Regions from separate parts of the Simiduia agarivorans SA1 genome, predicted to be linked through region 2. Evidence: riboswitches for the same ligand, from Rfam matches in the RefSeq annotation. Region 2 holds a riboswitch; each other region holds the start of a gene.
What was found. Region 2 has a riboswitch for thiamine pyrophosphate ahead of thiD (bifunctional hydroxymethylpyrimidine kinase/phosphomethylpyrimidine kinase). Riboswitches for the same ligand answer to the same signal wherever they lie in the genome.
Positions count from the first base shown of each region.

Region 1 (3,231 bases), 1.8 Mb from region 2:
CGGACTCAACAGATCCAGTTGATCGCCGGCTTGTATATTCTGCTCGGCGTAGCGGCTGCGGGGTACAAACTGGCCATTCAGTGCAGCGGCAAAATCGCCACTTGCGTTCAGTGCTGCCAATGCGTCGCGCAGGGGCATGGCCGCAGGTAATTGGCGGGGTTCGCCGTTAAATGTAATGGAAATCATGGTCTGCTTCAGTGAATCCGGTGGAGGTAAAATCCGCACGCCATTGGTCTGGCAGCAGTGGCTTTTTCAATAAGTGTTCGATCCGCTCACACACGGCGGGCGCCAATAAGTAACCGTGGCGGAACAGGCCATTCACAAACAAGTATTGGCCGCGCTTTTCTGCGATGGGCAAATTATCGGGCAGGCTGGGGCGAAGGTTGGTGGGGCTTTCCACCACCCGCGCTTCACCAAAAGCCGGGTGCACGGTGTAAAGCGCACTGGCGAGCTCCAGCGTCGATTGCAAGCTGATGGGGCTCAGGTCTTCGCTTTCGATTTGGGTTGCGCCAATCACAAAGTGCTGATCCGCCTTCGGCACAATGTAGAGCTGGTAGCGCGGATGCATCAGGCGCACCGGGCGGCGCAAGGTGATCTCGGGGGTGTGTACTGCCATCACTTCGCCGCGCACGCCGCGCACGCTGCTGCGGCTTTGTTTGGCGCCCACGCCCCGGGTGTCGAGCCAGAGATCAATGGGGTGGCTAATTCCGTGCGCCTGCAGACGCGCCATGCTGTCTGCCGTGGGCACAGTATTATCAAACGCAATGGCGCAATCCCACAGCAGTCTGCCGCCCAGTTTGACGATGGCGGCGCACAATAACGGCAGCAGTTGGCGGTTATCCAGGTGGGATTCTTCGGGTAAAAAAATGCCTTGCTGAAAATGCGCGAGTTGCGGTTCCAACGCTTTGATTTGTGCCTGTGAAACGGTGTCGGCGTCAAACGGTTCCTGCACCAACCGGCGCTTCAGGTCGTTGTGGAATTGTGCGAGCTCGGCCTGGTCTTGCGCATGCGCCAACACCAGACTGCCGTTTTTGGAATACAGGTGTCGGGCGTTCAGTTGTTCAAGCCAACGTGGCCAAAGCTGCATGGAGCGCAAACCCAGGTCATAGATTTGTCGCTCGCTGACCGCCAGTTCAGACAAGGGCGACACCATGCCGGCTGCAGTAAACGCGGCGGCGCTTTGGCTGTGGGCAGGATTTTTATCGCACAGGATAACCCGGTGACCGGCAAGTGACAGGCGCCAGGCGAGCAACCGACCGAGAAGGCCTGCGCCGGCAATGCCGATGGTCAGCATGGGAGCCTCCAGACCGGGTGCTGAAGGGAGAGGGCAGAAACGGTGCTGCCAACGGGCAGGCGTCTGATATGCATGCTTGTTTCCTACGCAGGGGCCGCCCGGCAGGGCTGCCTGATCAGGTTCAACGGGTCTCAGTAAACTGATCTCAGCCGTTTCCGGCACCCCGACAAGTGCGGTCAGTGTAATGAGCACCAACCTTGCGCGCAAATTGTTATTTTACGGTGGCGGTAATTTTACCTTTGTGCAGGCGCGCCTGAATGGTGTCGCCCGGCTTGACCTGGTTGGCATCCATCAGTGCTTGACCCTTGGCGTTGGTGACGATGGCGAATCCGCGCTCCAGGGTTTGCAGCGGACTCAGGTTGTGCAGTGCCTGCATCAACTGCTTCAGTTGCTGTTGCTGGCCGGAAAGGGTTTGTTGCCAAATACGCTGCAGACCTTTCTGTTCGCGTGAAAGTGTCTGCTGGTGTTGCTGAATCAGCCCCACGGGGGTTTGCCTGAGCAGACGTGCGCGCAGTTGTTGCAGGCGCTCGCGTTGCCATTGCAATTGCTGACGCGGGTGCTGTGCTGCCAGGCGTTGTTGCAGGAGTTGGCATTGATGCCGTTTTACGCGCCATTGTTGTTGCCACTGACGTACCAGTGCTTGTTGGGCAAAGTCCAGGCGCTGTGCGAGTTGGCCGAGCGAGGGACGGGCGCGATTCAGCCGGTGCGCCAGAAACCGGGTGCGTTCCTGGCTGCGTTCCAACTTGCGCGCTATGGCCTCTTCCAGCATGACTTCATAACCGGCAAAGGTTTCCAGCATTTCGTCGCCGTCGGGGGTGATCAGCTCGGCGGCAGCCGATGGCGTGGGCGCGCGCAGGTCCGCCACATAGTCGGCAATGGTGGTGTCGGTTTCGTGGCCCACGCCGCAGATCACCGGAATTCGGCTGGCGGCAATGGCCCGTGCCACGCTTTCTTCATTGAAACTCCACAGGTCTTCCAATGAACCTCCGCCGCGGGTGAGCAGGATGGCATCAAACCGGTTGGCCCGGTGCGCCAGCTCAAACGCGCGTACGATGGCCGGTGCCGATTCGGCGCCCTGAACCGGCACCGGGATGACGGTGGCCTGCTGCAAGGGCCAGCGCCGCTCGAACACCGCCAGCACGTCGCGCAGGGCAGCACCCGTGGCCGAGGTGATGATGGCCAGGTGCTGCACAGGGTAGGGCAGCGGGCGTTTGCGGGCCGCATCAAACAGGCCTTCAGCCATCAGTTTGGCCTTGAGTGCATCAAACGCCTGCTGCAAGGCGCCGAGACCGGCATCCTCCATGTGTTCCACAATCAGCTGGTAGTCGCCCCGGTCCTCGTACAGGCTGACCCGGCCGCGAATCAGTACCTTGAGTCCATTGCCGGGCCGGATGCGTAACCCCTGGGCGCGATTGCGGAACATGGCGCAACGGATCTGGGCGCCCTGGTCTTTCAGGGTAAAGTAGCAATGGCCGGAGGCCGGGCGGGCAAAGTTGCTGATTTCGCCTTCCACCCACAGCAGGTTGAAGTGGGTCTCCAACAGCTGGCGGGCCGAGCGGTTGAGCTGGCTGACGGTGAGAATACGGCGTTCGGGGGCGGTGGACATAGTGGCTCCGGTGAATCTGGGCCCACTATAGCGCCTGCCACTCAGGACTCAAGCCAGTATCATACGGCTGTCATCCATATGCACTACTATTAAGGACAAGGATTTACCCCGTGGCCCCAAGGCGTTATAATTTGCCGTTTACCTGCTGGGGCGCTGATAGTTGTATTCAGCGCCTCTGTCACTTCTGAATTACGAGGTTTGCCGCCCCTATGTTGCGAATTGCACAGGAAGCTCTGACTTTTGATGACGTTCTGTTGGTGCCCGGTTATTCCGACATCACCGCAAAAGATGTTTCGCTGAAAACCAAGTTGACTCGCGGCATTGAACTGAA
Region 1 covers NC_018868.3:4,233,395-4,236,625, forward strand. Annotated here, with positions in the region: gene thiS (sulfur carrier protein ThiS) at 1-186, opposite strand, end outside; gene thiO (glycine oxidase ThiO) at 167-1,294, opposite strand; TPP riboswitch at 1,358-1,470, opposite strand; gene xseA (exodeoxyribonuclease VII large subunit) at 1,506-2,900, opposite strand; gene guaB (IMP dehydrogenase) at 3,110-3,231, shown strand, end outside.
Region 1: linked by a shared signal. The riboswitch ahead of thiO (glycine oxidase ThiO) and the one ahead of thiD (bifunctional hydroxymethylpyrimidine kinase/phosphomethylpyrimidine kinase) in region 2 are both predicted to bind thiamine pyrophosphate.

Region 2 (3,231 bases):
CGGCCGCTACCGATTCTGACCCGGTTTTCGTGTGATGTTTTTACGGGGGCTCTGCCCCCTTTTTTATGCCTATCAAGACAAAATTTGCCGGAACTCTTTCGCTCTCATATTATCCAATAGCTGAACGCCAACAGGAGAGTGCTATGAAAGTCTGGAAAACCCTCGTTATGCCCTTGGTTGCCTGCTGTGTGTTGGCGATTCCGCAGGTCCATGCGGATGCTCCGGCAGGGATGGAAAAGGTCAAGGTCAAGCGCCTGGACACCGTGTATAAAAAGCCGGATGTGGATTGGTCCCGCTACGCGGGTATCTATGTCGAGCCGCTGGATCTCACCGGTGTAGAGATTAAATACCCGCGCGATACCCACAAGCGCGATCAGAAGCCGCTGTCGGAAAAAGGTATTGCTCAATTGAAAGAGCTCTACCAGAAAGCGTTTACCCGTGAATTGTCGGAAGACGGTTTTCTGGTGGCAGAACCCGCCGCCAAAGAAGGTGCGCTGGTGCTGAAAGCCCGGGTGTTGGAGATTGCGCCCACTTATGTGCCCGACAGTCTGATGGAAACCAGCGGTCGCAACCGGGTGTACGCCGAAACGGCGGGCAAAATGACCATTCAGTTTGATTTTGTGGATGGCAAGACTGGCGAGTTGCTGGTGCAGGCCACGGATAAACGCGAGCCCACCCGTCAGTGGCGCGAAATCAACTCGGTACAGGTGCGGTCACAGGTAAACCAGCTGATGGGCTCCTGGGCGCGCATTGTGCGCACCAACATCGAGGATGTCATCCAGCCCCAGGGCGAGTAACATATTCACGGAACCGAATAACCTAGGGATAACTCAATGCAAAAATATCTTCTGGCGGGATTGGCCACATTACTGCTCAGTGCCTGCGCGTCTCAGCAAGCGCCCCAGCCCGACGCTCAGGCCAAGGAAAAAGCGGATCTGGCGGCTTTTTCCGTGGTCAGCGTGACCGACCCTGAATTCAAGCCCAACCGTGGCGACACCATCAGCTGGACTGCCGATGTGGTGTTTGTCGGCGAAGAAGAAACCGCGGAAGACAGCCAGGGCGTCGAGTTAATCCAGGCCGATATCGAGAAAAACCTGACCCGCAAAGGCTATACATTGGGCCATGGCGTGGACGTGGACTATCGGATTATTGCCGTCGTACAGGTGGGCGATGAGAAGCTGAGCGAAGAAATGCGCGAATTGTTCCGGCTCTATCCCAGCCTGGGTCGCGACAGCCAATTGCACAAGGGCATGCTGATTGTGGCTGTGGCGCGCCCCGGTAGCGTGCAGGCCTTGTGGCGTGGTGCCATTAAAGTGTTCCTGGACGAAGATCACCTGCTTAGCGATGAGCAGCGCCGTGCACGTCTGGACCTTGCGGTACAAAAGGTCATGAGCTCAATGCCAAAAGCACTGTGATTTTATGATTGGATGAACCATTCAGCCAAAGGCCGCTTTACAGCGGCCTTTGTGCTCTTTAGACTGCCTGCCAACTTGCGGGGTGCCCGGCATAGCCGAGCTGAGATAGACCCGTTGACCTGATCCGGTTAGTACCGGCGTAGGGAACAAGGCCAGTCCGGGGTGATACACCCATTTTTCTTGTTCTTGAAGCCGCTGCTCGTTTTGCGAGGGCTTCATGTCCATTGTCCAAAACCCGCAGCCCGTGCTTCTCAGCATCGCAGGCAGCGATCCGTCTGCCGGTGCGGGAATCCAGGCTGATTTAAAAACCGCTGCGGCCTTGCAGGTCTACGCAGTGACCGCCGTGTCGGCGTTGACCGTGCAAAACAGCCTGGGCGTGACTGAAGTACACCCAGTGCCGCCAGCGGTCTTGCGCGCGCAAATCGAATCCTTGTTGGTCGATCACCAGATCGCTTGTGTCAAAGTCGGCATGCTGGCCGATCCGTCACAGGTGGCATGTCTGAATGCGCTGAGGCAGCAACCGGTACTTGCCCGCGTGCCCTGGATTGTGGATACCCCCTTGCGCGCCAGCGCGGGTTGTCCGCTGTTTGCGGGCGCGCCCGACCAGGCCTACGCGCGCTTGTTGGCGGGCGCCACGCTGATTACACCGAATTTGCAGGAAGCCGCACAGCTTACCGGCCAGGCCGTTGCGCGCGACGACAACGACATGCTGGTCCAGGCCACCACATTGTTGCAGCAGAGTGCTCAAGCCGTGTTGCTCAAAGGCGGACACCGGGCTGATCAGGCTGTGGATTTGTTGCTGCAACCGGGTGCAGCGCCCGTGTGGTTTCGCGCACCGTTGATCAATACCCGCAATAGCCATGGCACCGGTTGTACGCTGGCGAGTGCCATTGCCGCGTTTCTGGTGCGCGGTCAACCGCTCGCACGTGCAGTGGCCAGCGCCATCACATTTCAACGCGCCTGTCTGGCGCGGTCCAAACATTACGCCATTGGTGATTTTGACGCAGGAAAAGGCCCGCTCTGGCATTTTCCCGATCCCCTATACCCTCGAGAGGAACACGATGAACAGCATGACTGAACCCAAAAAGTTGTCCGATGTGGCGGCTGTCGACCAGGACTCGGTGCAACCTTTTCCCAACTCGCGGAAAATTTTTGTGCAGGGAACCCATGCGGGTATACAGGTGCCCATGCGTGAAATCAGCCTAGCGGATACGCCCACCGATTTTGGCGGCGAAACCAATCCGCCCGTACGCGTTTATGATACCTCTGGCCCCTACACCGATCCGGCCGTGGCGATTGATGTGCGCAAAGGTTTGCCCGATGTGCGCGGTCAGTGGATTGAGGCGCGCGCTGACACCGAAAGGCTTGCCGGCAACAGCTCTGCGTTTACCAATGTCCGGTTACAGGATGATGAACTGGCCGCGTTGCGGTTCGATCATCAGCGCCAACCGAGGCGCGCGCTGCCGGGTAAAAATGTGAGCCAGATGCACTACGCCCGTCAGGGCATCATCACGCCTGAAATGGAATACATTGCGATCCGCGAGAATATGAGCCTGCAGCAGGCCAGGTCGTTAGGCGTGCTGGAACAGCAACACGCCGGTCACAGTTTCGGTGCGGCCATACCCGACGAAATCACGCCGGAATTTGTGCGCAACGAAGTGGCGCGCGGGCGCGCCATTATCCCCGCCAACATCAATCACCCGGAGTTGGAGCCGATGATTATCGGGCGCAACTTTCTGGTGAAAATCAACGGCAATATCGGCAATTCTGCGCTCGGTTCCTCCATCGAAGAAGAGGTGGCCAAACTGACCTGGGG
Region 2 covers NC_018868.3:2,483,065-2,486,295, reverse strand. Annotated here, with positions in the region: gene M5M_RS19550 (TonB-dependent receptor) at 1-19, shown strand, start outside; gene M5M_RS11025 (DUF3313 family protein) at 144-797, shown strand; gene M5M_RS11020 (DUF4136 domain-containing protein) at 834-1,415, shown strand; TPP riboswitch at 1,484-1,579, shown strand; gene thiD (bifunctional hydroxymethylpyrimidine kinase/phosphomethylpyrimidine kinase) at 1,633-2,493, shown strand; gene thiC (phosphomethylpyrimidine synthase ThiC) at 2,486-3,231, shown strand, end outside.

Region 3 (3,231 bases), 980 kb from region 2:
GCATCGGCCAGGCCTTTGCAAATAGCCAGACCAAGACCTGTGCCACCGAATTTGCGCGTGACGCTGCTGTCTGCCTGAGTGAAGCGCTCAAATAAACTACTCAAGTGCGCGGCCGGAATGCCTTCGCCGGTATCGGTGACGGAAACCTGCAAACCATCGCGCCAACGGCTGGTGATGGTGACCGAATCCGCGCGTGTGAATTTAAATGCATTGCTCAACAGGTTAACGAGTATCTGCCTGAGCCGCGTGCTGTCCCCCATGATCCATTCGGGCACTGCATCCTCTGTCTCCACATTCAATGCAATGGTGCCAATCTGGTGGCGGAACATCTCCACGACCTGCTGCCCCAACGCCCGCAATTGCACCGGCCGCGATTCCAACTGCAGCATGCCGGCTTCCACCTTTGACCAATCGAGAATGTCGTTAATGACCCCCATCAGATGTTGCCCGCTCTGGTTAATCACACGGGCCAAATGCATTTGCTCAGGCGTTAACGGGGTATCCAATAATAAATCCGCGACACCAAGAACCCCGTTCAGCGGATTGCGGATTTCATGTGACATCTGCGCCAGGAATTGACTCTTGGCCTGATTGGCCGCTTCAGCGCTGGCCTTGGCTTTTTCGAGTTCTACCGTGCGCCTTTGCACCCTTAATTCCAGCATCAGTTGGTGCGCACGCAATTCTTCGTTGGCCTTGGCCAGGGCCTGATTGAGCTCGTGATTCTCGATTTCCGCCGCAATGCGACCGGCGAACAATTCGAACAGTCCACGCACCTGGTCCGGATCACGAATCTCCTGCTTGTACAGCGCCACGATCAACCCCAGGCAGTTGCCGGCACGGTCATACAAAGGCGTCCCGATATAGCCTTCGATGCCCATATCAATCAACAACTGATCCTTGGGGTAGAGTGCGCAAATATTACGCGGGTAGACGCAGATCGTATTGTCCAATACGTCCTGACAAGGCGTGTGCAACAGATCGTATTCCATGTTGTCGGCCAGTTCACCGCCAGCACATAGGGCCAGCGTCTTCACCCGGGTGTCACCCGGCAACAGCCTGCTGATGAAGGTAAAGTCAGAATGGATACTCAACGCCAACTGTTGGGTAATGGCGGCGTAAAAATCTTCGCCGGTACTGTTGGCTATACCGGACATCACCTTGGGGATGGTGTTGCGGTAGTAATCCAGCTCGACAACCGTTGCGGTCATGGCCGCCCTCCGCCTTAGCATTATCTCCTGAGTATAGACAAGCTGACGCAAACACCTGCAGCTGGTACCATAGCGCCCGCCAAGGGGTGTCTGGCCTACCAGACTGAGATCACACCCTTGAACCTGATCCGGCTAGTACCGGCGTAGGAATAGGCACACAGGCTTTCGCCTTTCTGTTTGACCCCCGCGCATGACCGCCGGATCTCACTTCTTAATGAATTGAGGTCCATGTAAATGACTGAATATCGCTTAATAGTATCCGGCCTGGCGCTGGCCATCGCCGGCCAGGTGGCTGCCGCGCCACTGGAAGAAATCACTGTCACCGCCGATTTCCGCGACACCACCTGGCAGGAGGTCCCCAGCTCCATCACGGTGATCGACCAACAAGCCATGCGCGATGAAAGTGCGCGCCACTTTGAGGACGTGCTCAACAGCGTGGCCAACCTGAACTGGTCCGGCGCCACCAGCCGCCCGCGTTACTTCCAGATTCGCGGCGTCGGTGAGCAGGAAGATTACCAAGGCGCCCCAAACAGTTCTGTGGGCTTTATGGTGGATGACGTCGACCTGTCAGGCCTCGGCATGGCCGCCAGCACCTTCGACATCCAGCAGATTGAAGTCTTGCGCGGCCCGCAAAGCACTCGCTTTGGCGCCAACGCCCTGGCCGGCATGATCCGGCTGAAAAGCGAAGACCCCACTGACACCTTTGCCGTGAACGGCCAGGTGACCCTGGGTCAGGATGATCAGCAAGGCCTGGGCCTGAGCGTGTCCGGCCCGGCCGGCGAACAACTGAGCTACCGCCTGGCGGTGGAATCCCAGCAGCAAAATGGATACCGCGACAACGCCTATCTCGGCCGCGATGACACCAACGGCCGGGACGAGCTGACCACGCGCGCCAAACTGCGTTGGGACGCCACTGACAACCTGCGCATCGACCTGAATTACCTCTACGCCAGACTGGACAACGGCTACGACGCCTGGACGCTGGACAACAACGGCTTTGATACGCTCACCGATAAGCCCGGTACCGACAACCAGACCACCCAGGGCGCCAGCCTGAAAATCGAATGGGCGACTGATGAGGTGGCGCTCACCGCGATTACCTCGCTGGCTAATACAGAGCACCAGCACGCCTATGACGGCGACTGGGCCAACCCGGACTACTGGGCCGCAAAAACCTGCACCGCCTACGACGACGATTGGAACCCGGTGGGCACCGAGCCCTGCGTGTACGATTACATATGGGACAAACAAGCCGAACGCGACACCCTGAGCCAGGAGTTCCGTCTTGCCTCCACAGAAGCCAGCCGCCTGTTTAATGGCAGCACCGATTGGCTGCTCGGCATTTACGGTCGCACGCTGGAAGAGGACAACGACCTCTATTCCGAATACAACAGCTGGCCCGATGAAGTACTGGCCTCTGAATATCGCGCCACCAACACCGCGGTCTTTGCCCAGACGGATTCCGACCTGGGCGCGGGCTGGGCACTGTCGGTGGGCCTCCGCTCGGAAACGCGCAATGCCAAATACGAAGACTCTAACAACGACAATTTCTCACCCTCCGAATCCATGTGGGGCGGTCATCTGGCGCTGACGAAAGTGCTGTCCGACAGCCACACCAGCTATGTGCGTCTGGCGCGCGGCTACAAAGCCGGTGGCTTTAACATGACCCTGCCACCGGCACTGGCTGACAAAAAAACCTTTGATGCCGAGACCTTGTACAACGCCGAGTGGGCCCTGAAATCCAACTGGGCCGAAGGCCGTGCGCACACCACCGTGACGCTGTTTTACATGGACCGGCAGGATCAACAGGTGGCGGCGTCGCTGCAGGACCCGGACGATCCGCAGCGCTTCATTCTGTTCACCGAAAATGCCGGCAGCTCCGACAATTACGGCGCAGAGTTTGAAGGCCGCATCAGCGCCACCGAGCAGATCGAATTTTACGGCAGCGTGGGCTACCTGCAGGCGCAGTATGGCGACTATGTGTACCAGGACAAATACGGCAGCCCGGTGGATTTATCGGGCC
Region 3 covers NC_018868.3:3,462,045-3,465,275, reverse strand. Annotated here, with positions in the region: gene M5M_RS15635 (hybrid sensor histidine kinase/response regulator) at 1-1,208, opposite strand, end outside; TPP riboswitch at 1,281-1,376, shown strand; gene M5M_RS15630 (TonB-dependent receptor) at 1,443-3,231, shown strand, end outside.
Region 3: linked by a shared signal. The riboswitch ahead of M5M_RS15630 (TonB-dependent receptor) and the one ahead of thiD (bifunctional hydroxymethylpyrimidine kinase/phosphomethylpyrimidine kinase) in region 2 are both predicted to bind thiamine pyrophosphate.